Regions from separate parts of the Enterobacter sp. 3U4 genome, predicted to be linked through region 2. Evidence: predicted binding sites of a transcription regulator. Region 2 holds the regulator's gene; the other holds the start of a gene.

Region 1 (16,262 bases), 2.2 Mb from region 2:
CATGACGACGCCTACACGCCGGATAACGTGGCGGGTAAACGTCCGGACCGCGCGACCCTCGTCTATACCCAGCGCTGCAAAGAAGCCTGGAAGGACGTGCCGGTGATCCTGGGCGGCATCGAGGCGAGCCTGCGCCGTACCGCGCACTATGATTACTGGTCTGATACCGTGCGCCGCTCGGTGCTGGTGGATTCCAAAGCCGACATGCTGATTTACGGAAACGGCGAGCGTCCGCTGGTGGAAGTGGCGCACCGTCTGTCGCAGGGCGAGCCGGTGAGCAGCATCCGCGACGTGCGCAATACCGCCATCATGGTGAAAGAGGCGCTCCCGGGCTGGAGCGGGGTGGATTCCCGCATCATCGATATGCCGGGCAAAATCGACCCGATCCCACACCCGTATGGCGACGATCTGCCGTGTGCGGATAACAAACCGGTAGAGCCGAAAAAAACGGAAGCGAAGGCTATCGTCGTGCAGCCGCCGCGCCCGAAGCCGTGGGAAAAGACCTACGTGCTGCTGCCGTCCTACGAGAAGGTGAAAGCCGACAAGGTGCTCTACGCGCACGCGTCCCGTATTCTGCACCATGAAACCAACCCGGGCTGCGCCCGCGCGCTGATGCAGAAGCACGGCGAGCGCTTTATCTGGATCAACCCGCCAGCTATACCGCTCTCCACCGAAGAGATGGACAGCGTCTTTGCGCTGCCGTACAAGCGCGTGCCGCACCCGGCGTACGGCAACGCACGTATCCCGGCGTATGAGATGATCCGCTTCTCGATCAACATCATGCGCGGTTGCTTCGGCGGCTGTTCCTTCTGCTCCATTACCGAGCACGAGGGGCGCATCATTCAGAGCCGTTCGGAAGAGTCGATCATCAACGAGATCGAAGCGATTCGCGACACGGTGCCGGGTTTTACCGGCGTGATTTCCGATCTTGGCGGCCCAACCGCGAACATGTACATGCTGCGCTGCAAGTCGCCGCGCGCGGAGCAAACCTGCCGCCGTCTCTCCTGCGTCTATCCAAGCATTTGCGAGCACATGGACACCAACCATGAGCCGACGATCAACCTCTACCGCCGCGCCCGTGACCTGAAAGGCATCAAGAAGATCCTGATCGCCTCCGGGGTGCGTTACGACATCGCCGTGGAAGATCCGCGCTACATCAAAGAGCTGGCGACGCACCACGTCGGTGGCTATCTGAAGATTGCGCCGGAGCACACCGAAGAAGGCCCGCTGTCGAAGATGATGAAGCCGGGCATGGGCAGCTATGACCGCTTTAAAGAGCTGTTCGACACCTACTCGAAGCAGGCGGGCAAAGAGCAGTATCTGATCCCGTACTTCATCTCCGCCCATCCAGGCACGCGCGATGAGGACATGGTGAACCTGGCGCTGTGGCTGAAACAGCGTCGCTTCCGTCTGGATCAGGTGCAGAACTTCTATCCGTCACCGCTCGCCAACTCGACGACCATGTATTACACCGGCAAGAACCCGCTGAGTAAGATTGGCTACAAGAGTGAAGAGGTGGTGGTGCCGAAAGGGGATAAACAGCGTCGTCTGCACAAGGCGCTGCTGCGTTACCACGACCCAAAAAACTGGCCGCTGATCCGCCAGGCGCTGGAAGAAATGGGCAAAAAACACCTGATCGGCTCGCGCCGCGACTGTCTGGTACCGGCCCCGACGCTGGATGAGATGCGCGAAGCGCGTCGCCAGAACCGCAATACGCGTCCGGCGCTGACCAAGCACACGCCGATTGTGCATCAGCGTTCGAACGGTGGGGCGGGAACGAAGAAGAACGTAAAACGTAAGATCGGTTAAACCTGTAACAATGCCCGGTGGCGCTGCGCTTACCGGGCCTACAGGTCAGGGCGTAGGCCGGGTAAGGCGTAGCCGCCACCCGGCTTTTTTCTGCATAAGGATAGGAGGCCCAAAATGAAAATAAGGAAGTTAACAGGAACGATGCTGATTAGCCTGACGTTATGCGGTTGTGTAATGCACCGCCAGACACAGCCAGAAGTGGAAGGACGTCTAATCGACAGCGCAGGTAAGCCAGTCTCTGGCGCTAAAATAACATTAGAGAGGGAGCAAACGCTTTCTGACGACAACGGTCGTTTTGCTTTTCAGAGCCAGCTTGAGTGGATCTTTTTTCTGCCAATAGGCCCGATGGACTGGATTTATCACACCCCGCTCCAGATAAGTGTCAACGGAAAGGAATATGATGCAGAAGCAGGCGGCGGTCTCGGTGGGCCGCATAAACTTGAAGGGAAAGCGTATAACGTTATTTGCACATTGCCTGACCTTCCCGGAGAAGCGAGATGTCAGTCCGGTTTATAAATTAAAACGAGCCCGGCGGAAGACCGGGCTCGTTTTAGGTATTACCCGCCAAACTGATCCGGGTCCGGCCCAAGCCGCTTACCCTTATCCAGCTTCGCAATCTCGCCAAGCTCATCTTTGTCCAGCCGGAAATCCCAGACGTCGAAATTCTCGGCGATGCGCGATGGCGTGACCGATTTCGGGATCACCACCAGGCCGTTGTCCAGATGCCAGCGAATGACGATCTGCGCCGGGGTTTTGCCGTATTTATCCGCTAGGTCGCGGATAATTTTCTGATCGAATACCCCTTCACCACCCTGAGCCAGCGGGCTCCAGGACTCGGTCTGGATTTTATGCGTGGCGTTCCAGGCGTGAAGCTGACGCTGCTGCATCAGCGGGTGCAGTTCGATCTGGTTAATCACGGGTGCGACGCCCGTCTCGTCAATCAGCCGCTGCAGGTGATGAACCTGGAAATTACAGACGCCGATACTTTTCACCAGCCCCTCTTTTTGCAGCTCTATCATCCCTTTCCAGGCATCAACGTAATGGTCGATGGCCGGAACCGGCCAGTGCATCAGATACAGATCGACGAAATCGAGCTGGAGTTTCTCGAGGCTCTCCTGCAGGGCTTCGCGGGGACGCTTTTGATCGTCATTCCACAGTTTCGTGGTGATGAATAATTCATCGCGAGGGACACCGGCGCTGGCCAGTGCGGTACCTACGCCGTCCTCGTTTTTGTACGCGGCGGCGGTGTCAATCGACCGGTAGCCGACTTCCAGGGCTTTATGAATGGCGGAGACGACCTCGTCGTTACCGGCTTTCCATACACCTAGCCCCAGCTGGGGCATCACGTTGCCGTCCTGCAGCTTGATTACGGTTTGGTTTGCCATTTTTCCTCCTTCAGGTGCGCATCGCCGGAGGGAGACTCCGGCGATGGGGTGTGCATTAAGTCTGGACGAAATGTCAAAAAACGAAAGTCGGGGAGACAAAAACGCTTAGCGCGCCGCCTCGTAAATACGACGGCTGACGTCCAGGGTGATGTCGCCGTGCTCGCCCAGATGGGTCATGCCGTGCTCTTCGAGTTTCGCCAGCAGGGCGGGGATGGAGCTGCCGTCCAGGCCATAGCCTGACAGACGCGTTGGCACGCCCAGGTCTTCAAAGAAGCTGCGGGTCGCTTCGATGGCGGCATCAATGCGCGCATCGTCAGAACCCTCGGTAATGTTCCACACGCGCTCGGCGTACTGCAGCAGCTTGGCGCGTTTGGTGTCGCGTTTTTCGTTCCACAGCGCAGGCAGCACAACGGCCAGCGTTTGAGCATGGTCCAGGCCGTGCATCGCCGTCAGCTCGTGGCCCAGCATGTGGGTTGCCCAGTCCTGCGGCACGCCAGCGCCGATCAGGCCGTTCAGCGCCTGCGTGGCGGCCCACATTACGTTGGCGCGAACGTCATAGTTTTCCGGCTCTTTCAGCGCTTTCGGACCCTCTTCGACGAGCGTCAGCAGAATGCCTTCCGCGAAGCGATCCTGAATTTTGGCATTCACCGGAGACGTGACGTACTGCTCAACGGTATGTACAAAGGCATCGACCACGCCGTTCGCCACCTGACGCGCAGGCAGGGTGTAGGTGTAAACCGGATCCAGAATGGCGAACACAGGCTGAACGTGTTCGTTCATGAAGGCCTGTTTGTCCCCGGTGGTTTTACGGGAGATTACCGCACCCTTGTTGGATTCAGAACCGGTGGCCGGCAGGGTCAGCACGGAGCCCATCGGGATAGCGCTTTTGATGTCGCTGCCGCGAGTTTCCAGGATGTGCCACGGATCGATGCCGTCAGCGTAGTGCGCTGCCGCCGCGATGAATTTGGTGCCGTCCAGCACCGAGCCGCCGCCGACCGCCAGCAGGAAGGTAATGTTTTCTTCGCGGGCGATTTTCACCGCCTTCATCAGCGTTTCGTAGGACGGGTTTGGCTCAATGCCGCCGAACTCACGCACGTCCATACCGTCCAGCGCGCTGTAAACCTGATCCAGCACGCCGGTTTTTTTCACGCTGCCGCCACCGTAGGTGATCAGCACGCGGGCGTCAGCAGGGATCTGCGCGCGCAGGTCAGCGATAGCGTCTTTACCAAACAGAATGCGGGTTGGGGTGTGAAGATTAAAGTTGTTCATTGCTCGTTCCCTTTAGTGGGTGAAAAACCGTGGTGCGCAGAGGGCGACCTGATGCTGCTCATTGTGGCCGTCCGGGGCTACGCCCTCAATGCACATTCCTGCCGATGTCTTGCCCATTTCTACAGAGCGCTGGAGAAAGCGCGGAAAACAACGCACACTGTCAACGTCGAAAACCGCACCCGGAGTAATGCAAGATGAACCGTGAGGCTATCTGCCAGCAGCTCACTGTGCAGATTAAGAGATTGATAGATAATGAAAATCGCGCCAGCGACCTGCTGCCGGACATTCGCCTGCTCTATGGCACGCAGCCGGGAACGCGCACGCCGGTCATGTACCAGCCGGGCATCGTTTTTCTCTTTTCAGGCCATAAAATTGGCTATATCAACGAGCGCGTGTTCCGCTACGACACCAATGAATATCTGCTTCTGACGGTACCTTTACCCTTTGAATGTGAAACCTTCGCGACAGAGGCGGTTCCGCTGGCGGGTATTCGCGTCAACGTCGATATTCTTCAGCTGCAGGAGCTGCTGATGGAGATTGGCGAAGATGAACTCTTCCAGCCTTCGATGGCGTCGAGCGGGATTAACTCGGCGACGCTTTCAGAAGAGATCCTCTGCGCCATCGAGCGTCTGCTGGACGTGATGGAGAGGCCGCTTGACGCGCGCATTCTGGGCAAGCAGATCGTCCGTGAAATTCTCTACCACGTGCTGCTGGGCCCGGGCGGCGGTGCGTTACTCGCCCTGGTGAGCCGACAGACCCACTTCAGCCTGATAAGCCGCGTGCTCAAGCGTATCGAAAGCCAGTACACGGAAAACCTCAGCGTCGACCAGCTGGCGGCGGAAGCGAACATGAGCGTCTCGGCGTTTCACCATAATTTTAAATCGGTGACCAGCACCTCGCCGCTGCAGTACCTCAAAACCTACCGGCTGCATAAGGCGCGGATGCTGATGATCCACGACGGCATGAAGGCCAGTGCGGCGGCGATGCGGGTGGGCTATGAAAGTGCTTCGCAGTTCAGTCGGGAGTTTAAGCGCTATTTCGGCGTCACGCCGGGAGAGGATGCGTCACGCATCCGAACTATGCAGGGAGCTTAGGCTTTTTTCCCTCTCCCCTATGGGGAGAGGGTCAGGGTGAGGGGATCACGCGCTGCAGTACTTCTTCTTAATCACCACCGCGATGGTTCCCACCAGACCCGCTACCAGCAGGAACATTGGCAGCACCATCAGGAAGGTCATCACCTGATCTTCGTGGTGTTTCACAAAGGGGATCATATTCAGCGCGTAGCCGAGCGTCGTCACCACGCCAACCCACAGCAGAGCGCTCAGCCAGTTGAAGAACTGGAAGCGGCGGTTCGACAGACCCGAAATGCCTGCCATCGTCGGCAGAAGGGTGCGAACGAACGCGAGGAAACGTCCGGCCAGCAGCGCCAGCAGGCCGTGCCGGTCAAACATGCAGGTCGCGCGCTGATGATATTTATGCGGCAGCTGCGCCAGCCAGCTTTTGACGACGCGCGTGTTCCCCAGCCAGCGGCCCTGCAGATAGCTCAGCCAGCAGCCCAGGCTGGCTGCGGAGGTCAGGATAACCATCGTTGGCGTGAAGTCCATGACGCCTTTCCCGATTAACGCCCCGGCAAGTAAAAGCAGGCTGTCACCGGGCAAGAACGAGGCTGGCAGTAATCCATTTTCCAGAAACAGAGTTGCGAACATCACGAGGTAAACAATACCAACGATGTGAGGATCCGCCAGCGCGGCAAAGTCGTGATGCCAGAGCGCCGCGATAATATCTTGAATAACAGCCATGGACTTTCCTGTGGAACAGCAGATATAGCGCTATTGTACTCCCTTATTCGTCCGTCGGGTTTGATCCCGGGCGCAACTCATGCAGACTTTTCTGATGGTGGTGTCCACAAAAGCGTCCAGAGAGTACATTTTCAGCCTGCACTCTACACGATACGCTCGAACCCTGCTGCTAAATCGGCAATCAGATCGTCAACATTTTCTAAACCGATATGCAGTCGAATCAGGGTTCCGCTGAAGTCCACTTCACCGCCGGGGCGCAGGGCCGCAACCTGTTCCGGCTGGTTAGCCAGAATCAGGGATTCAAAACCGCCCCACGAGTAGGCCATGCTGAAGAGGGTAAAATTATCCAGATAGCTTGCCAGCTCGTCATTATTTAGCCGTTTTTTCAGCACGAACGAGAACAACCCGCTGCTGCCTGTAAAGTCACGCTGCCAGAACTCATGGCCTTTACTGCCGGGTAGCGCGGGGTGATTCACGCGCTCAACCTGCGGATGCTGCGCCAGCCATTCGGCCACCGTCAGGCTGCTTTCATGGTGCTGACGCAGGCGAACGCCCAGCGTGCGGATACCGCGGCTGGTCATGTAGGCCGTGTCGGCATCCACCATCTGGCCCATCAGGTAGGCATTTTCACGCAGCTGATCCCAGCAGCGCGCGTTGGAGACCGCAGTGCCAATCATGCCGTCTGAGTGACCAATCAGGTATTTCGTTGCCGCCTGAATCGAGATATCAATGTCGAATTCCAGCGCTTTAAACAGCACGCCTGCCGCCCAGGTGTTGTCGATCATAACGATCGCCTCTGGCGCTTTGCTGCGCACGGCCTTCACGATAGCCGGCACGTCGTGAACTTCCATGGTGAGTGAGCCCGGCGATTCCAGGAACACAATGCGCGTGTTTGGCTGAATAAGTTCGGCAATGCCTTCACCAATCAGCGGGTCGAACCAGCCGGTCGTTACGCCGAGCTTGCTGAGGATTTTGGTGCAGAAGTCCTGGCTGGGTTCATAGGCGGTATTGGTCATCAGGATGTGATCGCCCTGTTCCACAAACGCCAGAATCGTGTTGGCGACCGCCGCCGCCCCACATGGGAACAGCGCGCAGCCTGCGCCACCTTCCAGCTCGCACATCGCTTCCTGCAGAGAAAAATGGGTTAGCGTGCCGCGACGGCCATAAAATAGCCCGCCATTTGCGCGGTTGCGCGTGGCGATTTTTTTCTCCTCAACGGTGTCAAACACCAGCGAGGAGGCGCGTTGAATCACGCTGTTGACCGATCCCTGAGTATATTTTTTGCTGCGTCCTGCCTGTACCAGCGTGGTATCAAGATGCTTCTTTGTCATGTTCGCTAACCCTGTTTTTATACGTCTGGACGTCCAGACTACCACGATTGGAAAAAACTGCACCCGCAGGCTTATCGAATAAGCAGAAAATTTTATCAAAAATTCGCATAAGAAATTTTTACTGCGTAAGCGCAAGGAAAGTGAGCGAAAATTACGGCACCATGCAAATACTAATGAGAACTACTATCAATTCGACGACGTTTTGATATTATTACGCTCAGATTTTGTGATTTGCGTCCTGGAGATACAGAGTGGGTAATAATTTGATGCAGACGGATCTCTCCGTTTGGGGCATGTATCAGCATGCTGACATCGTGGTTAAGATTGTGATGATCGGCCTGATTCTGGCGTCCGTTGTCACCTGGGCTATCTTCTTCAGTAAAAGCGCCGAGCTGCTTTCGCAGAAGCGTCGCCTTAAGCGGGAACAGCAGCAGCTGGCTGAAGCCCGCTCTCTGGATCAGGCTTCGGATATAACCTCATCCTTCCACGCCAAAAGCCTGACCACCCTGCTCGTGAATGAAGCGCAGAACGAGCTGGAACTCTCCGCTGGCAGTGAAGATAACGAAGGTATCAAAGAGCGTACCGGTTTCCGCCTTGAGCGTCGCGTTGCGGCCGTTGGCCGACACATGGGACGCGGCAATGGTTATCTGGCGACTATCGGCGCGATCTCACCGTTCATCGGTCTTTTCGGTACGGTCTGGGGCATCATGAACAGCTTTATCGGTATCGCGCAGACCCAAACCACCAACCTGGCGGTTGTGGCGCCGGGTATCGCAGAAGCGCTGCTGGCGACGGCGATTGGTCTGGTTGCAGCGATTCCTGCGGTGGTTATCTACAACATCTTCGCGCGTATGATTGGCAGCTACAAAGCCACGCTGGGTGACGTTGCCGCGCAGGTTCTGCTGCTGCAAAGCCGCGATCTCGACCTGAATGCCAGCTCGGTTAAGCCGGTGCATGCGGCGTCTAAACTGCGCGCAGGTTGATAGTATGGCGATGCGTCTAAACGAAAATCTGGACGATAACGGCGAAATGCATGAGATCAACGTGACGCCGTTTATCGACGTCATGCTGGTTCTGCTGATTATCTTCATGGTGGCTGCGCCGCTGGCGACGGTGGATGTGAAGGTAAATCTGCCGGCATCTTCCAGCCAGCCCCAGCCGCGGCCGGAGAAGCCTGTCTACCTGTCGGTGAAGGCGGATAAATCCATGTTCCTTGGGAACGACCCGGTGACGGCCGACTCGGTCATCCCCGCGCTGGAGCAGCTTACGGGCGGTAAGAAAGACACCACGGTCTTCTTCCGTGCGGATAAAACCGTTGATTATGAAACCATGATGAAGGTAATGGACACGCTGCATCAGGCGGGTTACCTGAAGATTGGACTGGTCGGCGAAGAGAAAGCGGCCTCGAAGTGATAAAGAAGCTGGCGAAAGCCGGCTTTTTTTATGCCTGTCAGTTTATGCGTTTTTGTTATCTGTCGGTGCAGTCGAAGGGGTTGCCAGCGCGTCCTCATCCAGCGCCACGCAGGTGACGTTTGAGGTACGGTACTCACCGTCTGACAGCTTGCGCGTCAGGCGCAGGGTGGCGATTTCTCTGGCAAGCAAATACTGATAATTGGCCTCGAGACGCCCCAGAAGCTTCTCTTTCAGCTCAGGACGCTCTTCAATGATGGCATTCATCACGGCGCCGTAAATTTCTTCTTTGACCTGCAGCGGATAAATTTCACGGCGATTGTGCCATTTCAGCCGAACCAGCGTCGCCGGGATCGATACCAGGTCTTGCGTAATACGCGTCATCTCGTCATTTTTTGTGTTTCTTAGCGCGTCGAGATTTTGCTTTAAGATAAATTCATCACTTTTTTTATCATCTAAAGTCAAATAAACGTCGTTGTTTTTAACTTCTTTCACGTTAATCTTCCCCCAGGTTATAAAAAATTGGGTTGTTTTTTTCGCGCGTAATTAAGTTAAGCCAAATTTCATTGCCCGCATCATTAATTTGTTCGGTTTTCTCGGCCAATATTTGACTTAGTTTCTGGGCATCTATTTCACCCTCGGCCTGCAGGTCATTCAGCAGGTGGACAAAGGCTTCAATTTTTATGGCGCGAAATAAGCGTTCTTTTATATGGCGATCGTGCTCTTCCAGCAACATATTTCGGGATTTGCCAGTTCGGGAAACACCAATTAATATATCGGGCTCGAAATCAGAGAGCTTTCTTTTCCCCTGAGTGAAACTGGCCTCTTTTTCTGCTTCCGTCGGTTGCTGTTCCACAGGCGTAATGTGGTACTTAGCCGGGACGAGATAGTCGGGCAGCATTTTTAATTTCCTTTAATTTCAACAGGGTGGGGTTGGTAAAGGCGTGAGATTCGTTGACAATATCATGAGGCAAATTTAAAATCAAAAAAAATGGAGCCTACCCATGAACAGCATCTTTTTTACGGTCATCACATTACTATTACTGACCGCTGGTGTGCTTTTATTGATGCAGGAGTTCAATAAAACGAAAGTGTCGAAAGACGCCAGTGAACCCCCGCAACCTGAACTGATGACAAAAGAGGAAGGTGAAGACCATTTCTCTGTATTGATGAACTCCGTTACGCCTGTCTGGTACTGGCGGGTGAACCACGAATATATCGACTTTTTACACGCGACAATTAAGCGTATGAAAATGTCGGAAATTAATGATACGCCTGGACTGTTTGAGGCGCAGCGTCGCTGTAGCGATCTGAATTCAGCAGTCTATAAATATTATGACAATATCAAAAAGCGCTGTCTTAACGGCGAGAAGGTCTCTTATTCCGATCTGGACGTATTAAATTTGCGTCAGTGTTTCCGCGAATTCAGCCTGGAGGCTTATCCTGAGCTGGTGGCGCTTGTCTGGCCGGAGTACGCACGTCCCGAGGTTAACCCGGACAACGTCTGAGTGACGTACCGTTGAGTTATTGCAAACAGCCAGCGCCGTTGAGATATACTGGGCGCTGGTTTCTTTTGCAAACAGGACTTTATGGAACGCTTTTTTGAAAATGCCATGTACGCCTCCCGCTGGATACTGGCTCCCGTCTATTTTGGCCTCTCGCTGGCACTTATCGCGCTGACGATTAAGTTCTTTCAGGAAATCCTGCACGTTCTGCCGAATATCTTTTCCATTGCCGAAGCGGATTTGATTCTGGTTCTGCTGTCGCTGGTGGATATGACCCTGGTGGGCGGGCTGCTGGTGATGGTGATGTTCTCCGGCTACGAGAATTTTGTCTCCCAGCTTGATATCGACGAGCGTAAAGAGAAGCTCAGCTGGCTGGGCAAAATGGATGCCTCGTCGCTGAAGAATAAAGTGGCCGCGTCGATTGTGGCGATCTCCTCTATCCACCTGTTACGCGTGTTTATGGACGCAAAGAACGTGCCGGATAACAAACTGATGTGGTACGTCATCATCCACCTGACGTTTGTGTTGTCAGCGTTTGTGATGGGGTATCTGGATAAGATCAGTAAGAAATGAAGTACACTTTACCCCTCACCCTAACCCTCTCCCCAGAGGGGAGAGGGGACTGCTCGGTGCGGCCATTCGCCCTCTCCCCTTTGGGGAGAGGACGGGGCGAGGAGCAAGGGCATCAGCCCGCACTATTTATCCGAAGACGCCTGCCACAGATTCAACTCCCCATCCGCAACATGCTGGTCAATCCGCTTGAGTTCGTCCTCCGTAAAGCGCAGGTTTTCCAGCGCCTGAACGTTCTCTTCCAGCTGTTCCGGGCGGCTTGCGCCAATCAGCACGGACGTCACGCGCGCATCTTTCAGCAGCCAGCTTAGCGCCATCTGCGCCATAGTCTGACCGCGCGCCTGCGCCATTTCACTCAGCAAACGCAGGCTGTTCAGGTTGGCTTCGGTCAGCATTTTTTCGTTTAGACCACGCACTTTCTTGCCTTCACGCTGCATACGTGAATCTTCAGGAATACCGTTCAGGTATTTTCCGGTCAGCAGCCCCTGCGCCAGCGGGGTGAAGGCAATACACCCCGTACCGTTTGCTTCCAGGGCATCCAGCAAGCCGGTCTTATCGACCCAGCGGTTAAGCAGGTTATAGGACGGCTGGTGGATCAGCAGGGGGATCTTCCACTCGCGCAGCAGCTCGGCCATTTTTTGTGTGCGCTCTGTTGAGTAGGAGGAAATGCCCACGTACAGCGCTTTTCCGCTCTGCACGGCGTGGGCCAGCGCAGAGGCCGTCTCTTCCATCGGCGTGTTTTCATCCACGCGGTGGGAATAGAAAATATCCACATACTCGACGCCCAGACGCTTCAGGCTCTGGTCGAGGCTGGCGAGCAGATATTTGCGTGAACCACCCGAACCGTAAGGCCCCGGCCACATGTCGTATCCCGCCTTGGTGGAGATAATCAGTTCGTCGCGGTAGGCGGCAAAATCCTCCCGCAGCAGGCGGCCAAAATTCTCTTCCGCGCTACCCGGCGGTGGTCCGTAGTTATTGGCGAGATCGAAATGGGTGATGCCGAGGTCGAAGGCTTTTCGCAGCAGCGCGCGCTGGGCATCAAGAGGCTGGACGTGGCCGAAGCTATGCCACAGTCCCAGCGACAGCGCGGGCAGGCGCAGGCCACTTTTGCCGCAATAACGGTATTGCATATTCTCATAGCGGCCGGGGTAAGGGTGCCAGGACATGATGTCTCCTTTCTTATCGATAATTTTTTGAAACGTCGTTTTCATTCTGAACTTATCACATCACAAAGCGCGAAGATAATGGTTAACGGCGGCTGTGCGACTAGTGAAGCCACGCTAATTAAAAATGATCACAAAACGTTATAATTTCCCTCTTTCCTGCCGATAACGAGAGTAGTACTCGCCTCTGGGCGAACTCACCCTCACGGCAAGGAAGACTTATGAATATGCTCCGTAATTTCACGATCCGTTTCGTCATGCTGGCGATTCTCGGGATCTTTTGTTTAATGTGGGCGGGTGTTGGCTTGTACAGCACCTGGTCCCTTTCTCGCGTTTCAGATGGCAATGAAGTCGATCGCCAGCTGGTTAAACAGATGACGGTGCTCAGCCAGGGCAACGATCAGTATTTCCGCTTTGTAACCCGTCTGAGCCGCGCAATGGAAGTCAAAGCCGCAGGCGGCACGCCGGATTTAGCCTCTGCCCAGCAGGCGCTGGATAACATGGGCAAGAAGCTGGCCGAGATGAAAGCGATCTCACCAGGCCCAATGGATCAGCAGATCTCTTCCCGAGTGATCGGCACCTGGCAGGCGTTGCTCGAACAGGGCGTGACGCCGCAAATGCAGCAGGCGAAGCTGGGCGAGCTGGACGGCTATCGCCAGCAGGCCAACAACGTCACGCCACCGCTGAGCCGCGCGTTCGGTGCGGCGGCTGAAGAGTTCAACAATGCCGCCGCGAAGTCGCTCGACAGTACCCGCGTGGTGGTGGACGGCCTGACAAGCATGACCCGTACGGTGATTATCGTCGCCACGATAATCGGTCTGCTGATCCTGCTCTTCACCGACCGCTACCTGGTGGCGATGCTGGTCAAACCGCTGGATCGCATTCGCCAGCAGTTCCGCCAGATTGCCCAGGGCGATCTCAGCCAGCCCATCGAGCCGTTCGGCCGCAACTGCGTGGGCCTGCTGGTGCCGCTTCTGAGCGCCATGCAGGACAGCCTGCGCGAAGCGGTCAGCACGATTCGCTCCGGCAGTGAAAATATCTGGCGCGGCGCGACGGAAATCTCCAGCGGTAACAACGATCTCTCTTCCCGTACCGAAGAGCAGGCGGCTGCGCTGGAAGAGACGGCAGCCAGCATGGAACAGCTAACCGCCACGGTGAAACTGAACGCGGAAAGCGCGCGTCAGGCCAGCCAGCTGGCCGATGTGGCCTCAACCACCGCCAGCCGCGGCGGCTCGCTGGTGGAAGAGGTGGTGACCACCATGAGCGGGATTTCGGAAAGCTCGAAGAAAATTGCTGAAATCACCAACGTGATCAACAGCATTGCCTTCCAGACCAATATTCTGGCACTCAATGCGGCGGTTGAAGCGGCGCGCGCGGGGGAACAGGGGCGTGGTTTCGCGGTAGTGGCAGGCGAAGTTCGCAACCTGGCAAGCCGCAGCGCCAACGCGGCTAAAGAGATTGAGGGGCTGATTACCGATTCCGTTTCCCGCGTCGAGCAGGGGGCGAAGCTGGTGGGCGATACTGGCACCACAATGGATGCGATTTTGCGGGACGTGACGGAAGTGACGACCATCATGAAGCAAATTGCCTCTGCCTCCGAGGAGCAAAGCAAGGGCATTTCGCAGGTCGGGATCGCCATTACCCAGATGGATGGCGTTACCCAGCAAAACGCCTCGCTGGTGGAGGAAGTTTCCGCGGCGGCGGCGGCGCTGGAGCGTCAGACCGAAGATCTTCAGCGCTCGGTACAGAAGTTCCGCCTGACAGCGTAATGCAGCGTTATAAGGCCGCCTTGTGCGGTCTTATATTATTAACGCCTTCCTCATTCAGCGGCGCTGAAACTGCTATTCTTTTGCTAACCCCTGACGTTCTGGGCTCTCTTCTACGAGGTGTTGCTATGAACAGATCGTTATCTTTTATCCCCGTCCTTTCTCTCATTTTTCTGACGCTTTTCTCGGTTTCCGCCAGTGCGACCCAGCAGGCGCAGGAACGGCGCGTAGCGCGTGATGTCAGGCAGGATACCCGCGACGCGTCGCGGCAGGTGAAGCAGACCTGCGTGGCGAACAATAACCAGAGTAATCACGACTGCCGTCAGGACAAGCGCCAGATGAAACAGTCCGGCAGACAAAAAGCGCGAGATATTAAGTATTAACATAACAGGTGAGGCGGCACGCAAGCCTATTTCTTGCCGCCTTTTTAAAAAACGTAATTGAATATTTTTTAAATATTAAGTTATTGGTTTGTAGCAATATATTTGGCATTTTATGCACATTCCAGAACATGAAAATTAATATTGTCTTAAGATTCAGTCGACATAATGAATTATCTTCTTGATACCGGAAATAATTCAATTTATGAAAAACCGTATTATTTTATTTGCTGCCATGGCAGGTTTGGCCGTGGTCAATACAGCGATGGCCCAGAGCGTCACGGTCGATGTCCCTGCCGGGTATAAGGTCGTGATTGTTCCGCAGTCAGCCACGGTTCCGGAGGCGGTAACCGTTGCGCCAGCTCCGTCACAAACTGTCTATGCCGCGCCAGCACCGGCCCCGGTTTATCATCCGCGTGCACGTCATATGGCGAGCGTGGCGGAAGGGATGGTGATTGAACATCAATATGACGATCATCATTGATCGTGAATGAAGGGTTCGCCGGGCAAACGTATGTCGCCCGGCGATATTTCTTAGTGAGTTGCTTCCCCAATCAGCGCGCCCGAACCCGCGCCCACCGCCGCGCCCTTGAGCACGTTCTTGCCGGTCACCGCTGCAGCGCCAGCGCCAACGACGGCACCCACAGCACCGCCTTTACGCGCGGCTTTGCCTTTCTCACCACTTTTGAACATGGCTCCTGTACCGGCACCGACGACGGCACCTCCGACGGTCGATTTGAGATCTTTGCCTGTCGCAGCACCAATGGCCGCGCCGGCAATGGCTCCGCCGGCGGTTTTATCTATGGCCATGCCAGAGGCAGAGAAAATCAATGTGCTGACGATTAGCGCGGTTTTAATCACTTTCATAACAGTTCCTTTGTGACTGCTGTAGGTTGATACTCTGCTTCACTCACCCAGGTGGAGAGAAGCGTCCAGGATACTGCCAGCAAAACTGGCCCGACCATTAGGCCGATCATGCCCCAGGTCAACATTCCTCCAATGACACCCGCCATAATCAGCAACAGCGAGGTATCCGCGCCGCGCTTGATCAGCATCGGTTTAAGAATGTTATCCAGCGAACCGGCGATAAATGTCCAGATGAGCAGCAGTGAGCCGCTCCAGTGATAGCCGCTATAAAACAGCCAGACAGACGCTGGCAGCATAATTATGACGGGACCAAGCTGCATCAGGCAGAGCAAAAAAATTATCCCGCTCAACAATGCCGCTGAGGGGATCCCGCAAACGAACAGGCCCAGCCCGGCGACGGTAGCCTGGATGACGGCGGTGAGCACCACGCCCATCGCCACCGCCTGGACTGTTTTCCCCGCGAGAATAATCGCGGAATCCCCGCGTTCACGGGCGATACGCCAGCCAAATTTACGCAGCCCTCTGGCGATAGTCTGCCCGTGAAGATAAAACGCCAGACATGCAATCAACATCAGCACACCGTTGACTAATAACGCGCCAAACTGCGACAGCCCTTTCATCGTTATTAGCGCGATTTTCATCACCCACGGTTTAAGGGTGGTGAAAAAATTATCGGTGTAATGAGTGGTAAAAGCGTGCCATTTATCATGTAGATGCTCGCCAATCAGGGGAATATTTAGCAGAAAATCAAACTGTGGAAGGTGCGATTTATCAAGGTGCATTAGCCAGTTAAGGGTGTTTTCTATCGCCAGAGAAAGCATGCCTGCACTGAAAATAATCGGCATCACAAACATGGCGCTCAAAAAGAGCATCATCAGGGCAATGGCGACGCCTTTGTGTCCGTTGAGTTTTCGTGTTACCAGCATAAACAGCGGCCAGGTGGCAATCACTATCAGCCCAGCCCAGACCACGCTCAGCAGAAAAGGATGGAGCAGCCAGAGGGCGCAA
Region 2 (16,262 bases):
TGTCTGCCGGACCACCGTTAGGCGGGTTGTATTTGATACCCCCGTCTTCCGGCGGGTTGTGGGATGGCGTGATCACGATACCGTCAGCCAGCGCGCCACCTTTTTTATTGTGTACCAGGATTGCGTTAGAGACCGCAGGCGTTGGGGTGAAGCCGTTGTTCTCCTGAACAATGACATCGACGCCGTTTGCCGCCAGCACTTCCATAACAGAGATGAACGCCGGCTCAGACAGGGCATGGGTATCTTTCCCCACGTAGCACGGACCGGTAACGCCGTTTTTAGCGCGCTCTTCCGCAATGGCCTGAGCAATGGCCAGAATGTGCGGCTCGTTAAAGCTGTGGCGCGCCGCGCTGCCGCGGTGACCTGATGTACCAAACTTCACTGCGTGTTCTGCGTTGCCCACGACCGGCTTCAGCACATAATACTGCGCGGTCAGCTGAGCGACGTTAATCAAATCGCTTTGTTGTGCAGGTTGGCCTGCACGGCTGTGATTTGCCATTACCGGGTCCTTCTGATGCAAGGGTTAAATTGTACCGCAAACCTTTTCAATCAATTCCGCCGGGAACTGCATGGACTGCATGATGTGTTCAATCATGCTGCATTTGCGGCCCGTATTGGTATTGGTGATCACCCAGTACGGGGTGCCAGGTACATGTTTGGGTTTGGTTTGATTGCCATTTTGCAGCAGCGTCTGCTCGTCGCCCGCGAAGTAGACGCGAGTACGACCGTGCAGCGACTCGGTCGCTTCAGCAAACGCTTTGTTATCCAGTGAATAAAGTGTCGACAGCACCAGCATAAAGCGGTTAACCGCCTTTTTCTGCTCCGCGTATTCATCGGAGAGCAGCAGCTCGCGCATCGCGCGCACTTTATCTTTTGCCGGCGTCACGGCAGGTTTTGCTTGTGCAACAACGCTTGGCTGAGACACGACATCTTTGGTGACTGGGGTAGCAGGCTGTGAAGCGGCGGAAATTTTAAGCATGCGCCGTAAAATGTCGGACGCGCTCTCCCCGATATGCCGCGTATGGCTGGCAATATACTGATAGAGTTCGTCATCAACTTCGATTGTTTTCATCTTAATCCAGTGCGATATCTTATCTGAATACAAGTCATTGGGATTATAAGGTCAAATCCCAACAGCGGATAGCGTCAAACCAGGTTGGCGGCAAAAGTCAGATTAAACTGGAACCTTGCAGCCGGGCGGCAGAATGGTCAACATGATACCCTAACCTGACATACGTAAAAAAAGAACTTTGCCATGAAATTGAATACCCGAGCGCAAACTGCACAATCGCCGAACAATAATTCTCCCATCGTACTGGTTCACGGGCTTTTTGGCAGCCTGGATAACCTGGGCGTGCTGGCGCGCGATCTGGTTACCGACCACGATATTTTACAGGTCGATATGCGAAATCACGGTCTTTCCGGCCGTTCCGACGAAATGACCTACGCGGCAATGGCGCAGGATCTGCTGGATACGCTGGATGCCAACGATCTGCAAAAGGTAACCCTCATCGGGCATTCAATGGGTGGCAAAGCGGTGATGGCCCTGACGGCGCTTGCGCCGGAGCGTATTAACGGCCTGGTGGTGATTGATGTTGCGCCCGTGGATTATGACGTCCGCCGTCACGACGAAATTTTTGCCGCCATCAATGCTGTCACCGAAGCGGGTGTCGCGACCCGCCAGCAGGCTGCAGCCGTCATGCGTGAGCATCTTGATGAAGAGGGCGTCGTGCAGTTCCTGCTGAAGTCGTTTGTTGACGGCCAGTGGCGTTTTAACGTGCCGGTGCTCTGGGACCAGTACAACAACATCGTGGGCTGGAAAACCGTCCCCGCCTGGCCGCACCCTACTCTCTTTATTCGCGGCGGAAACTCTCCTTACGTAACCGACGCGTACCGCGACGCGCTGCTGGCCCAATTCCCGCAGGCTCGCGCCCACGTTATTGCCGGTGCCGGGCACTGGGTGCATGCGGAAAAACCTGACGCCGTACTGCGCGCCATTCGCCGCTATCTTGCTGATACTACAAATTGATTAAAAAGAGAGCGACTGGAAGGCTGCGGGCTTCCAGTCGTTGGCGCGCCGTTATTGGTGATGTATGATGGCGCGCTTATCGCCCGGGCATTAGCAGGGCGGCGTGTTTCCCCCGAAGTCTCAGAATCATGGCCAAAGAACAAACGGACCGTACGACACTAGATCTGTTCGCGAATGAGCGTCGCCCGGGACGACCGAAGACGAATCCGCTTTCGCGCGATGAACAGCTGCGTATCAATAAACGCAATCAGCTTAAACGCGATAAAAATCGTGGGCTTAAGCGTGTCGAACTGAAGCTTAACGCCGACGCCGTCGATGCGCTGAACGAGCTGGCTGACGCGCGAAATATCAGCCGCAGCGAGCTCATTGAAGAGATGCTGATCGCCCAGCTTGAGACGTTGCGCGGCCAGGCATAAGTCTGAAAATTCCCTTAATTACCCTTTTCATGTAGCACAGAGTGCAGTCCTGCGCGATAGCAGTTTCCGCAGGGTTGCCAGTTCTGCTATTATTGCCCTTATCCGTGGCCGAATTGCGCCACCATACTATTAAGTTTCAAGAGGTTATTTTACTCATGGCAATCATCGGCATTTTCTTTGGCAGTGATACCGGCAATACCGAAAATATCGCAAAAAACATTCAAAAACAGCTCGGTAAAGACGTTGCTGATGTGCATGACATCGCCAAGAGCAGCAAAGAAGATCTGGAAGGCTATGACATTCTGCTGCTGGGTATCCCAACCTGGTACTACGGTGAAGCCCAGTGCGACTGGGATGATTTCTTCCCGACGCTGGAAGAAGTCGACTTCAACGGTAAGCTGGTTGCCCTGTTTGGCTGCGGCGATCAGGAAGACTACGCCGAATACTTCTGTGACGCGCTGGGTACCATCCGCGACATCATTGAGCCGAATGGCGCGGTTATCGTAGGCCACTGGCCGACCGCCGGTTACCACTTCGAAGCGTCTAAAGGCCTGGCCGATGACGATCACTTCGTGGGTCTGGCCATCGACGAAGACCGTCAGCCAGAACTGACCGCTGAGCGCGTCGAGAAATGGGTTAAGCAGATCCGTGAAGAACTGCACCTGGACGATATTCTTAACGCCTGATTTTTATCGCGGCGCAACGGCGGTTGCGCCCGTGCACCAGGTCAAACCGATTAAATTAATTGCTACAATCTTTTAACTTTTTCGCCCAGACCTGTACAATGTCTCCCTGATAAAATGTGGTTTTTCATTGAGCAAGTTTGTTGGTGATACCCCATTTTTATAAGCATATTTTGCCTGAGACTTGCAGTTTTCATTTAGCCATGGCAGTTCTATAATGAGACGCATTATCCCAGGTGCATTTTCTGTCACTTCCTACAGAAGTGAATCGTTTAGCAACAGGACAGATTCCGCATGACTGACAACAATACCGCATTAAAGAAGGCTGGCCTGAAAGTTACGCTTCCTCGGTTAAAAATCCTCGAAGTGCTTCAGGGTCCAGACAATCACCATGTCAGTGCGGAAGACCTCTATAAACGTCTTATCGACATGGGTGAAGAGATTGGGCTGGCTACCGTCTATCGCGTGCTGAACCAGTTTGATGACGCGGGCATTGTTACCCGTCATAATTTCGAAGGCGGTAAATCTGTTTTCGAACTGACTCAGCAGCAGCACCACGATCACCTGATCTGCCTCGATTGCGGCAAGGTCATTGAATTCAGCGATGATTCCATCGAGTCACGCCAGCGTGAAATCGCCGCGCGTCATGGCATCCGCCTGACCAACCACAGCCTGTACCTTTACGGTCACTGCGCTGAAGGCGACTGCCGCGAAGACGACCACGCGCACGACGCGAAATAATCAGTATTCATACTCTGAGCCAGCCGCAAGGTTGGCTTTTTTTTGCCTGTAAAAAGTCCGGTGGCGCTGCGCTTACCGAGCCTACGGGCTATGACACCTTTGTAGGACCGGTAAGCGCAGCACCACCGGGCGTAAAGCACTTATTTATTGTTATTGCGTATCTCGTTCCAGATCTTATCGCAACGCTTCGCCACTTCCTGATCGTTACCGGTTTTACGTGCCTGAATGCAGGCCTGGTAATCCATCACGCGGACGTTCTCCTGCGTCGCGAACTGCTCGTGTGCTTTCTCTTTCTTCAACACGTTCAGCACGCTCTGACAGGCTTCAATCTTCTCCGGCGATCCTTCCGCAGTATTAATGCAGGCGCTATACGCCTCCTTCAGACGGGTGTCCTCTTTCGGTGCCTGTGTCTGAGCGCACGCCACCAGCCCTGATGCCAGCAACGCGACGATTACGATTTTTTTCATCATGTACAGTCTCCATACCGGCGGGACTCAGCCCGCCGGTGCGTTCATCAGAAGATAGTGAATGGGGCGATAACCATGAATTTCACGTCACGTTCATCCTGGAAGATGTTGCCGTAACCGCCCGCGTAGCTCGGGATATCGGAGTGGTTGTCGTACTGGGTGAAATGCAGTTTGAACATCGTGCCTTTCGCGCGGCCATCCTGCAGGGTATAGATAGCATCCAGGCTGTAGGAAGACTCTTTCAGGCGATAGTTTGGATCGTAGTAAGCATCCGGTGTTGCCATGTCGGCAGGTTTTGCATCCCAGGCGTAAGCGTAAGAAGCGCCCACCGCCCAGCCAGGCAGGTTCCAGTTTTTCAGGTCGTACATTGCGCCGAAGAAGACCGCTTTCTCGCCGTCTGCGTTGAAGTCTGAGCGGTTATCCCACCAGATATCAAGACGACCGTTGGAGGAAGCGTAGGTCGGGGTCATACGCTGCAGGAAGTAGCCCTGCTGCCCTTCTGCTTTCACCCATGTGCCTTCCAGACGCAAATCAACCTGACCAACCTTGTAGCCAAAGGTGAGCGCCTGCAGCCAGGCGGTACCGTCGTAGATGTCGTTAACGCCACCGTTACTGACTTTATCGCGCGTACCGTAGAACTGGTAGCTGGTACTCAGCGGGCTACCCGCGACATCAAACTTATAGCTGGCCTTAGCAAAGTACTGATCGATATAACCTTGCGCCTGGCCAAATGCCGCTTCGAGAACCAGATCGTTTTTGAAGTCGTATTTCGCACCCAGAGAGTGGAGGTAATCGACTTTGGTTTTCTTATCGTTCTGGTAGAACTTGTCCATTTCAATGTGCCACGGTGCTTTGTACTCGTTGGTCCACATATAGGAGAAGCTCAGCGCACCCGCATCGCCGTAGTCAAAGTTAGCTCCCGCTTCCGCCCCCTGATAGGTACCCGGCATAAAGCTCCAGTGCGGTGCTAACAGGGTCTGGCCAGTTGGCTGAATATAACCGCCGCGCGCCCATACCGGACCGTATTTAAATTTCGCTGCGGCTTTGTAAAGGCTGATACCGCTCTTATCGCCAGACCAGTCTTCTTTATATGCTTTGTTACTGGAGGAGAAGGCGATTTCGTTCGGGTGGCCGCTGTCGCCGTTTTCCGCCATTTCAATCGCGGTGAACGCAGCAATATCCAGACCGAACATATCCGCGGCGTAGCCTGACTGGAAGTCCAGGTTGGCGTTCCAGGTGGAGTGCGAGAGGTTGGTTTTGTATTTATCTTCAGTGACGTCTTTACGGTCACGCTCACGTTGCCAGTAATAAATACCGCCCGTGAGGGTAGAATCTTCGATGAAACCCGCGGCTTTTGCCTCTGGCGCAATCACAAGTCCCGACATTGCTGTCACACCGGCAATAGCCAGCGCCAGCGCACTACGTTTGCCACTGAACGTACGCATAGATTATTCCTCTTTGACGAATTAAAACGCCTGAAACGGCGTAAATAAAAAAGACCAAATGGTCAGGGGTAGTTTTAAATACCCTCGAATTAACTACCGTCTTTAGGTTATTTTTCGCGACGCGAATTATCAATGCTTTTCAGCGGGCAAAAGTCAGGATTATGACGAAGTGCACATAATTGGTAGTGCTTTGTAACATTTACAGGAAGGCGAGGAATGACGGGGAATTATCAGTTATTTCAGTGGGTAGACGCGGTATTTCTTTCCTTTTTTGTAACCTTTTTGATTTTCGCTATCACACAAACTTTTTTTTAAAAAATAAGTAGCACCTCATTGACCTGTTATTTTCATGACGCCTCTTTAGGCCCGGGCTTAATATCCTGATCGTTAAATAAAAAAACGCCGCATAATGCGGCGTTTGTCTCTCATTGACCAGAACAGCAAAATTATTCGCCGATCTTTGTCCAGGTATCACGCAGACCCACGGTACGGTTAAATACCGGTTTTTCCGCGGTGCTGTAACGGCTGTCCAGGCAGAAGTAACCTTCACGTTCAAACTGGAACGCTTTGCCCGCTTCAGCGGCTTTCAGAGAAGGCTCCGCATAACCCTGCTTAATCACCAGCGATTCCGGGTTGATGGTTGCCAGGAAGTCTTCCGCCGCACCCGGGTTAGGCACGCTGAACAGACGATCGTACAGACGAATTTCTACCGGCAGCGCGTGGGAAGCGCTCACCCAGTGAATAACGCCCTTCACTTTACGGCCGTCAGCAGGATCTTTGCTCAGGGTCTCTGCATCGTAAGAACAGAAGATGGTGGCGATATTCCCTTCCGCATCTTTTTCGACGCGCTCGGCTTTGATGACGTAAGCATTACGCAGACGCACTTCTTTGCCCAGCACCAGACGCTTGTACTGCTTGTTGGCTTCTTCGCGGAAGTCAGCGCGGTCAATCCAAATCTCGCCGCTGAACGGCACGTCACGACTTCCCATTTCCGGTTTGTTCGGATGGTTAGGCATGGAGACCAGCTCGCTCTCGCCCTGCGGATAGTTTTCGATCACCAGCTTCACCGGATCGATAACGGCCATCGCGCGCGGGGCGTTTTCGTTGAGATCTTCGCGAATGCAGGATTCCAGAGAGGCCATCTCGATGGTGTTGTCCTGCTTGGTCACGCCGATACGTTTGCAGAACTCACGAATAGAGGCGGCGGTGTAGCCACGACGACGCAGGCCAGAAATGGTCGGCATACGCGGGTCATCCCAGCCCTCAACGTGCTTGTCGGTCACCAGCAGGTTCAGCTTACGCTTGGACATCACGGTGTATTCCAGATTCAGACGAGAGAACTCGTACTGGCGCGGATGTACCGGAATGGTGATGTTATCCAGCACCCAGTCGTACAGACGACGGTTGTCCTGGAACTCCAGCGTACACAGGGAGTGCGTAATGCCTTCCAGCGCATCGCTGATGCAGTGGGTGAAATCGTACATCGGGTAGATGCACCACTTGTTACCGGTCTGGTGGTGTTCTGCGAATTTGATGCGGTACAGCACCGGATCGCGCATCACGATGAACGGAGACGCCATGTCAATTTTGGCACGCAGGCACGCTTTGCCTTCTTCGAAACCACCGGCACGCATTTTTTCAAACAGCGCCAGGTTCTCTTCCACGCTGCGATCGCGGAACGGGCTGTTTTTGCCCGGCGCGGTCAGCGTACCGCGATATTCACGGATTTCGTCAGCAGACAGTTCATCAACATACGCCAGCCCCTTGTTGATCAGTTCAACCGCGTAGGCGTACAGCTGATCGAAATAGTCAGAGGAGTAGCAGATATCGCCAGACCAGTTGAAGCCCAGCCATTGCACGTCATTCTTGATGGACTCAACGTATTCGATGTCTTCTTTTACTGGGTTGGTGTCATCGAAACGCAGGTTGCACTGTCCCTGGTAGTCTTGTGCAATGCCAAAGTTCAGGCAGATGGACTTCGCATGCCCGATATGCAGGTAGCCGTTCGGCTCCGGCGGGAAACGGGTATGAATTGTGGTGTGCTTACCACTGGCCAGATCTTCATCGATGATCTGACGAATAAAGTTACTCGGGCGGGCTTCTGCCTCACTCATCGTGGATTCCTCAAAGCGTAAACAACGTATAGCGGCATATGATCTTATAAGCCGGACGTAGTGACAACCCTTAAAACGTCTCTGAAGAAAATAATGGGGGCTTTTGCTGCAAAAAAAAGCGGCGGAGGATATCCCCCGCCGCTTAAGGCATGACTCTACTCAGGAGCGATTACTTGCCTTTAATCTCATACAGCGGCGTTTGACCCGCAACAACCTGACCTTTGGCCTGAATGACCAGGCCGCTAAAGTCGTCGATGTTGCTGCAAACGACCGGACTAATCATGGAGCGCGCGTTGGCGTTCAGGAAGTCCAGATCCATTTCCAGAATCGGCTGCCCAGCCACCACTTCAGCGCCCTCTTCCACCAGACGAGTAAAGCCCTGGCCGTTCAGCGCAACGGTATCGATACCCATGTGGACAACGATCTCCGCGCCATTTTCGGTTTCGAGGCAGAACGCGTGGTTAGTGTTGAAGATTTTCACGATAGTACCGGCCGCCGGAGACACAACGGTTTTTTCCGTTGGTTTCACCGCCACACCGTCACCTACCGCTTTGCTGGCGAAGGCTTCGTCAGGCACCTGCTCAATCGCAACGACTTCACCGGTTACCGGTGAAACCAGCGCGGCTACCGTTTTGGCGTTGGGTACCGCCTGCGGTTTTGCAGCCGCTGGCGCGGCGGCAGGTGCGGCAGAAGCTTCTGCTGCGGCTACCGGACCGGTGGTTTTCATGGCGTTAGCAATTTTCTCTGCCACGAAGCCAACGATAATCTGCACGCTGGTTTTGTTCAGGCGGATAACACCGGAAGCACCCAGACGTTTGGCCAGCGCTTCGTTCACCAGGGAGGAGTCTTTAACGTTCAGACGCAGGCGAGTGATACAGGCGTCGATGCCGGTCAGGTTGTCAGAACCGCCGACAGCGGCGATGTACTGACGCGCCAGACCTGATACGTCCTGATCCTGAGCACCGCTCACGTTCATATCCTGACCATCCGCTTCGCTACCGGCCACAGCCAGCTCACGACCCGGCGTCATCAGGTTGAATTTGGTGATAGTGAAACGGAACACCACGTAGTAGATCGCGAAGAACACCAGGCCTTGCGGGATCAGCATCCACCAGTGTGTCGCCAGCGGGTTACGGGACGACAGCACCATATCCACCAGACCGGCGCTGAAGCCAAAACCGGCAATCCACTGCATGCTGGCAGCGATGAACACGGAGATACCGGTCAGCACGGCGTGGATCACATACAGAACCGGCGCCACGAACATGAAGGAGAATTCCAGCGGCTCGGTGATACCGGTGAAGAAGGCCGCGAACGCTCCCGCCATCATGATACCCAGCACTTTCGCTTTATTCTCTGGACGCGCGCAGTGGTAGATAGCCAGCGCAGCACCCGGCAGACCAAACATCATGATTGGGAAGAAGCCAGCCTGGTAACGACCGGTGATACCGACAACCGCTTTACCTGCTTCGATGGACTGTGCGCCACCCAGGAAGTTAGGAATATCGTTAATACCAGCAACGTCGAACCAGAACACGGAGTTCAGCGCGTGGTGCAGACCGACCGGGATCAGCAGACGGTTGAAGAACGCGTACACGCCCGCACCGACAGAACCCAGTTTCTGGATGTGCTCACCGAAGTTCACCAGACCGTCGAAGATCATCGGCCAGACGTACATCATGATGAATGCGACAACGATCATCACAAACGAGGTCAGGATGGGGACCAGGCGGCGACCGCTAAAGAAGGAGAGCGCTTTTGGCAGCTCTACGCTGCTGAAGCGGTTATACAGTTCAGCGGAGATGATACCCACAAGGATACCGACAAACTGGTTGCTGATCTTACCGAATGCCGCCGGAACCTGGTCCGCCGGAATTTTTTGGATCATGGCCACCGCTGCAGGCGAGCAGAGGGTGGTTAACACGAGGAAACCGACAAAACCGGTCAGCGCAGCGGCACCGTCTTTGTCTTTGGACATACCGTAAGCCACACCAATCGCGAACAACACGGACATGTTGTCGATAATGGCGGAACCTGACTTGATAAAGAACGCCGCCAGCGCGCTGGTATTACCCCAGCCGTTGGGGTCGATCCAGTAGCCGACACCCATCAGGATGGCTGCGGCAGGCAGCGTGGCGACCGGCACCATCAGTGCGCGACCAACCTTTTGTAAATAACCTAGAATACTCACTTTCTTCCCCCTATGAGACCCCGTTTAAGGCATGTTCTCAGCTCTGTTTTTTATTGTGTCACGAACGATAGATACCGTTGATGCTTCACTGGCATTGTGAGTGTGTGAAAAATTAATTCGTATCGCAAATTAAACGCGTACTTTTTGTGATTTTTGTCACCAAATATCGTTATTCACCCTCCCTTATACTGGCTAACAGCGAAAACTTATTTTATCATTCAAAAAATCAAGACGGATTGATCCGGCCTGAAAGTTTCCAGGTTACGCTTAAGTATCAGGTTCCGATAGCCATCCGCCCACTCTTCTACTTTAACTCTTGAGGTGAACAATGAGACTGATTCCCCTGGCAACTGCTGAACAAGTCGGTAAATGGGCCGCTCGCCATATCGTTAATCGTATTAACGCGTTTAAACCGACCGCCGATCGTCCTTTCGTTCTTGGACTTCCGACAGGCGGCACGCCGCTGACCGCCTATAAGGCGCTGGTTGAGATGCATAAAGCAGGCCAGGTTAGCTTCAAGCATGTTGTAACCTTCAATATGGATGAATACGTTGGCTTACCGAAAGACCACCCGGAAAGCTACCATAGCTTTATGCACCGCAATTTCTTTGATCACGTTGATATTCCATCTGAAAATATTAACCTGCTGAATGGAAACGCGCCTGATATTGACGCAGAATGCCGTCAGTATGAAGAAAAAATCCGTTCTTACGGTAAGATCCACCTGTTCATGGGCGGTGTAGGTAATGATGGTCACATCGCGTTTAACGAACCGGCGTCATCTCTGGCTTCCCGCACCCGTATTAAAACGCTGACCCATGACACGCGCGTGGCAAACTCCCGCTTCTTTGACGGCGACGTTAACCAGGTTCCAAAATACGCCCTGACCGTAGGCGTAGGCACCCTGCTGGATGCCGAAGAAGTGATGATTCTGGTGCTGGGCGGCGTGAAAGCGCAAGCGCTTCAGGCTGCCGTTGAAGGCAACGTTAACCATATGTGGACCATCAGCTGCCTGCAGCTGCATCCTAAATCAGTCATCGTCTGCGACGAACCGTCCACGATGGAGCTGAAGGTTAAAACGCTGAAATACTTCAACGAGTTAGAAGCCGAGAACATCAAAGGTCTGTAATTGAATAACCGCCTCTTCATCAAGAGGCGGCCGCTTTTTTTAACCGGGGGTCGTTATGTACGCTTTAACCCACGGTCGGATTTATACCGGCCATGAAATTCTGGATGACCATGCGATTGTTATCGCTGATGGCCTGATTGAACGTGTTTGCCCGCTGGCAGAACTGCCGCCGGAGATTGAACAGCGCTCACTCAATGGAGCAGTAATCTCCCCCGGTTTCATCGACGTACAGCTCAACGGCTGCGGCGGTGTGCAATTCAATGACACTGCGGATGCGGTGACGGTCGAAACGCTGGAGATCATGCAGAAAGCCAACGAGAAATCGGGTTGCACCAGCTATCTGCCAACGCTCATCACCAGCAGTGATGAACTCATGAAGCAGGGTATCCGCGTGATGCGCGAATACCTGGCCAAACACTCTAATCAGGCGCTGGGCCTGCACCTTGAAGGGCCATGGTTGAATATGGTCAAGAAAGGAACGCATAACCCGGATTACGTGCGTAAACCTGATGCGGAGCTGGTTGACTACATGTGTGCGAACGCCGATGTGATCACCAAAGTGACGCTGGCCCCTGAAATGACGGGTGCGGATGTCATCAGCAAACTGGCTGGTGCCGGGATTATCGTTTCAGCAGGCCACTCAAACGCGACGCTGAAAGAAGCGAAAGCCGGTTTCCGCGCGGGCATTACCTTCGCAACGCACCTTTACAACGCCATGCCGTATATCACAGGCCGTGAACCGGGTCTGGTCGGGGCGATTCTGGATGAGCCAGACGTCTACTGCGGCATTATTGCTGACGGCTTGCATGTCGATTACACCAACATTCGCAACGCTAAGCGGCTGAAAGGTGACAAGCTTTGTCTGGTGACGGATGCCACCGCACCGGCAGGTGCAAATATTGAGCAGTTCATTTTTGCCGGTAAAACAATATACTACCGCAATGGACTGTGTGTGGATGAAAACGGCACGCTGAGCGGTTCCTCTTTGACCATGATTGAAGGGGTGCGTAACCTGGTTGAACATTGCGGGATTGCGCTTGATGAAGTCCTGCGTATGGCAACCCTTTATCCGGCTCGCGCAATGGGCGTGGATAAACAGCTCGGCGGAATTGCACCAGGTATGGTTGCAAACCTGACGGCATTCACACACGATTATAAAATTATTAAGACCATCGTTAATGGTAACGAGGTCGTCACTGAGTAAGTAAAAGTATGACACCTGGCGGACAAGCTCAAATCGGTAATGTCGATCTCGTTAAACAACTTAACAGTGCGGCGGTGTACCGCCTGATTGACCAGCACGGACCAATCTCGCGAATTCAGATAGCCGAACAAAGCCAGCTTGCTCCCGCCAGCGTGACAAAAATTACCCGTCAGCTCATTGAGCGCGGTCTCATTAAAGAAGTCGATCAGCAGGCCTCCACCGGGGGCCGCCGCGCCATCTCCATTATCACCGAAACCCGAAATTTTCAGGCCATTGGCGTCCGTCTGGGCCGTCATGACACTACGCTCACGCTGTACGATCTGAGCAGTAAAGCCATTGCGGAAGAGCACTACCCTCTTCCGGAGCGCACCCAGGAGACGCTGGAGCATGCGCTGCTCAATACCATCGCGCAGTTTATTGAAAGCTGTCAGCGCAAGATCCGCGAACTCATCGCCATCTCCGTGATTCTGCCCGGTCTGGTCGACCCGGAAAGCGGCGTGATCCGCTATATGCCGCACATTCAGGTTGAAAACTGGGGGCTGGTCGACGCGCTGGAAAAGCGTTTTAAAGTGACCTGCTTTGTGGGCCACGACATTCGCTCGCTGGCGCTGGCAGAGCACTACTTTGGTGCGAGCCAGGACTGCGAAGACTCTATTCTGGTGCGCGTTCACCGCGGAACGGGCGCGGGTATTATCTCTAACGGCCGTATTTTTATTGGTCGCAACGGTAACGTCGGCGAGATCGGCCACATTCAGGTTGAACCCCTCGGGGAGCGCTGCCACTGCGGCAACTTCGGTTGTCTTGAAACCATTGCCGCCAACACGGCCATCGAGCAGCGCGTTCGCCATCTCCTTGAACAGGGTTACCAAAGCCGCGTCACGCTGGACGATTGCAAGATTGGAACCATCTGCAAAGCCGCCAATAAAGGCGATGCTCTGGCCTGCGAAGTGATCGAGCAGGTGGGGCGCCACCTGGGTAAAACCATCGCCATCGCTATTAACCTGTTTAACCCACAAAAAGTGGTGATTGCCGGTGAAATTGTGGAAGCGGAAAAGGTGCTGCTCCCCGCGATTGAAGGCTGTATTAACACCCAGGCGCTGAAAGCATTCCGCCAGAATCTTCCGGTGGTTCGTTCAAAGCTTGACCATCGCTCGGCGATTGGCGCGTTCGCGCTGGTCAAACGCGCCATGCTCAACGGAATTCTGCTGCAGCATTTGCTGGAAAGTTGATCGGACCTTATAGTAACGCCTTCTTTTTTTGATGTCGGACTGTCCATGACCATTAAGAATGTAATTTGTGATATCGACGGCGTGCTGATGCACGACAACGTTGCCGTGCCGGGTGCTGCGGAGTTTCTTCACCGCATCATCGACAAAGGAATGCCTCTGGTTCTTCTCACGAACTACCCTTCTCAGACCGGTCAGGATCTGGCAAACCGCTTTGCCACGGCGGGTGTCGACGTCCCGGACAGCGTGTTTTATACCTCGGCGATGGCTACGGCGGATTTTCTGAAGCGTCAGGAAGGAAAAAAAGCCTACGTGGTAGGTGAAGGTGCGCTCATCCATGAGCTGTATAAAGCAGGCTTTACCATCACTGATGTAAACCCTGACTTTGTGATCGTCGGCGAAACGCGCTCCTTTAACTGGGAGATGATGCATAAAGCTGCATATTTTGTCGCCAGCGGCGCGCGCTTTATCGCTACCAACCCGGATACGCACGGCCGTGGCTTTTATCCGGCCTGCGGTGCGCTCTGCGCCGGTATCGAAAAAATCTCTGGTCGTCAGCCGTTTGTGGTCGGTAAACCGAGCCCGTGGATCATTCGTGCCGCGCTTAACAAGATGCAGGCTCACTCTGAAGAAACGGTTATTGTCGGCGACAACCTGCGTACCGACATTCTGGCCGGTTTCCAGGCGGGCCTGGAGACGATTCTGGTCCTCTCCGGCGTCTCTCAACTTGATGACATTGATTCGATGCCGTTCCGTCCAAGCTGGATTTACCCCTCCGTCGATGAAATTGACATCATCTGATACCGAACCACGCCTCAGGGCGTGGTTTTTCATTTATGGCCTGCACAAACAAAACCTCATCTAACAAAAAGCGCGTTTTATTGCATAATCATCAATAAAAGAATTCATGGCGTACTCTTTTTTCACTATTCCGCAATCACTATTGCACTATTTCCGTTTTCACCTGTAAAACGCTTGCGCGCCCTGCCCCTTTGCGGCATTTTCATAAGCAAGCAACATTACAAAGCAACAGGGTTAACGGAGAAGGTTATGTGTTCAATTTTTGGCGTACTGGATATTAAAACTGACGCGGGCGAACTGCGTAAAAAGGCACTCGAACTGTCCCGCCTGATGCGCCATCGCGGACCGGACTGGTCAGGCGTTTACGCCAGTGACAAAGCGATTCTGGCTCACGAACGTTTGTCTATTGTTGACGTCAACGCCGGTGCACAGCCGCTGTATAACGAGAAAAAAACGCACGCGCTGGCTGTCAACGGTGAGATCTACAACCATCAGGCGCTGCGCGCCGAATACGGTGACCGCTACGCCTTCCAGACCGGTTCTGACTGTGAAGTGATCCTGGCGCTGTATCAGGAGAAAGGTCCCGAGTTCCTGGACGACCTGCAGGGCATGTTCGCCTTCGCGCTGTACGACAGCGAAAAAGACGCCTATCTGATTGGCCGTGACCATATCGGCATTATCCCGCTGTACATGGGCCACGATGAGCACGGCAACTTCTACGTTGCCTCTGAAATGAAAGCCCTGGTACCAGTCTGCCGCACTATTAAAGAGTTCCCGGCGGGTAGCTATCTGTGGAGCAAAGACGGCGAGATCCGCTCCTATTACCAGCGTGACTGGTTCGATTTCGACGCGGTAAAAGACAACGTCACGGACAAAGCCGAGCTGCGTCAGGCGCTGGAAGATTCCGTGAAAAGCCACCTGATGTCCGACGTGCCTTACGGCGTGCTGCTCTCCGGCGGTCTGGACTCCTCCGTGATCTCCGCGATCACCAAGAAATTCGCGGCCCGTCGCGTGGAAGATCAGGAGCGCTCAGAAGCCTGGTGGCCACAGCTGCACTCCTTTGCCGTGGGCCTGGAAGGCGCACCGGATCTGAAAGCCGCGCAGGAAGTGGCAAACCACCTCGGCACCGTGCACCACGAGATCCATTTCACCGTGCAGGAAGGACTGGATGCCATCCGCGATGTGATCTATCACATCGAAACCTATGACGTAACGACCATCCGCGCTTCAACCCCGATGTACCTGATGTCGCGTAAGATCAAGGCGATGGGCATTAAGATGGTGCTCTCCGGTGAAGGTTCTGACGAAGTGTTTGGTGGCTACCTGTACTTCCACAAAGCGCCAAACGCCAAAGAGCTGCACGAAGAGACCGTGCGAAAACTCCAGGCGCTGCATATGTTTGACTGCGCGCGCGCCAACAAAGCGATGTCCGCGTGGGGTGTCGAAGCGCGCGTGCCGTTCCTGGATAAGAAATTCCTCGACGTGGCGATGCGCATCAACCCGCAGGACAAGATGTGCGGCAACGGCAAAATGGAAAAACATATTCTGCGCGAATGTTTTGAATCCTACCTGCCGGCGAGCGTGGCGTGGCGTCAGAAAGAGCAGTTCTCCGATGGCGTAGGCTACAGCTGGATCGACACCCTGAAAGAGGTGGCGGCGAAACAGGTTTCTGACCAACAGCTTGAAACCGCAAGCTTCCGCTTCCCGTACAACACGCCGGGATCGAAAGAGGCCTATCTGTACCGTGAAATCTTTGAAGAATTGTTCCCGGTACCGAGCGCTGCGGAGTGCGTACCGGGTGGCCCGTCCGTCGCCT

The links. Region 2 encodes Fur, which represses iron uptake genes when iron is present. Its sites were predicted from a motif close to ATAATAATGAGAACNACTATCAA; they were not measured.
Region 1: the regulator Fur is predicted to act here: its motif matches at 7,761-7,783, upstream of exbB (tol-pal system-associated acyl-CoA thioesterase).

The regions. Positions count from the first base shown of each region.
Region 1 is NZ_CP136665.1:59,322-75,583, forward strand. It holds gene RVY89_RS00300 (YgiQ family radical SAM protein) at 1-1,809, shown strand, start outside; gene RVY89_RS00305 (transthyretin-like family protein) at 1,924-2,325, shown strand; gene dkgA (2,5-didehydrogluconate reductase DkgA) at 2,367-3,194, opposite strand; gene yqhD (alcohol dehydrogenase) at 3,300-4,463, opposite strand; gene RVY89_RS00320 (AraC family transcriptional regulator) at 4,658-5,557, shown strand; gene yghB (DedA family general envelope maintenance protein YghB) at 5,603-6,262, opposite strand; gene metC (cystathionine beta-lyase) at 6,406-7,593, opposite strand; gene exbB (tol-pal system-associated acyl-CoA thioesterase) at 7,845-8,576, shown strand; gene exbD (TonB system transport protein ExbD) at 8,581-9,006, shown strand; gene RVY89_RS00345 (cytoplasmic protein) at 9,049-9,498, opposite strand; gene RVY89_RS00350 (hypothetical protein) at 9,500-9,904, opposite strand; gene RVY89_RS00355 (ESA_00282 family adhesion-associated protein) at 10,008-10,511, shown strand; gene RVY89_RS00360 (TIGR00645 family protein) at 10,593-11,081, shown strand; gene RVY89_RS00365 (aldo/keto reductase) at 11,204-12,244, opposite strand; gene RVY89_RS00370 (methyl-accepting chemotaxis protein) at 12,463-14,010, shown strand; gene RVY89_RS00375 (hypothetical protein) at 14,136-14,390, shown strand; gene RVY89_RS00380 (hypothetical protein) at 14,593-14,871, shown strand; gene RVY89_RS00385 (glycine zipper family protein) at 14,922-15,254, opposite strand; gene ydiK (AI-2E family transporter YdiK) at 15,251-16,262, opposite strand, start outside.
Region 2 is NZ_CP136665.1:2,646,415-2,662,676, forward strand. It holds gene pgm (phosphoglucomutase (alpha-D-glucose-1,6-bisphosphate-dependent)) at 1-499, opposite strand, end outside; gene seqA (replication initiation negative regulator SeqA) at 524-1,072, opposite strand; gene ybfF (esterase) at 1,256-2,029, shown strand; gene ybfE (LexA regulated protein) at 2,158-2,445, shown strand; gene fldA (flavodoxin FldA) at 2,601-3,131, shown strand; gene fur (ferric iron uptake transcriptional regulator) at 3,423-3,869, shown strand; gene chiQ (ChiQ/YbfN family lipoprotein) at 4,010-4,336, opposite strand; gene chiP (chitoporin ChiP) at 4,384-5,781, opposite strand; gene glnS (glutamine--tRNA ligase) at 6,228-7,895, opposite strand; gene nagE (N-acetylglucosamine-specific PTS transporter subunit IIBC) at 8,065-10,086, opposite strand; gene nagB (glucosamine-6-phosphate deaminase) at 10,415-11,215, shown strand; gene nagA (N-acetylglucosamine-6-phosphate deacetylase) at 11,271-12,419, shown strand; gene nagC (DNA-binding transcriptional regulator NagC) at 12,428-13,648, shown strand; gene nagD (ribonucleotide monophosphatase NagD) at 13,694-14,446, shown strand; gene asnB (asparagine synthase B) at 14,696-16,262, shown strand, end outside.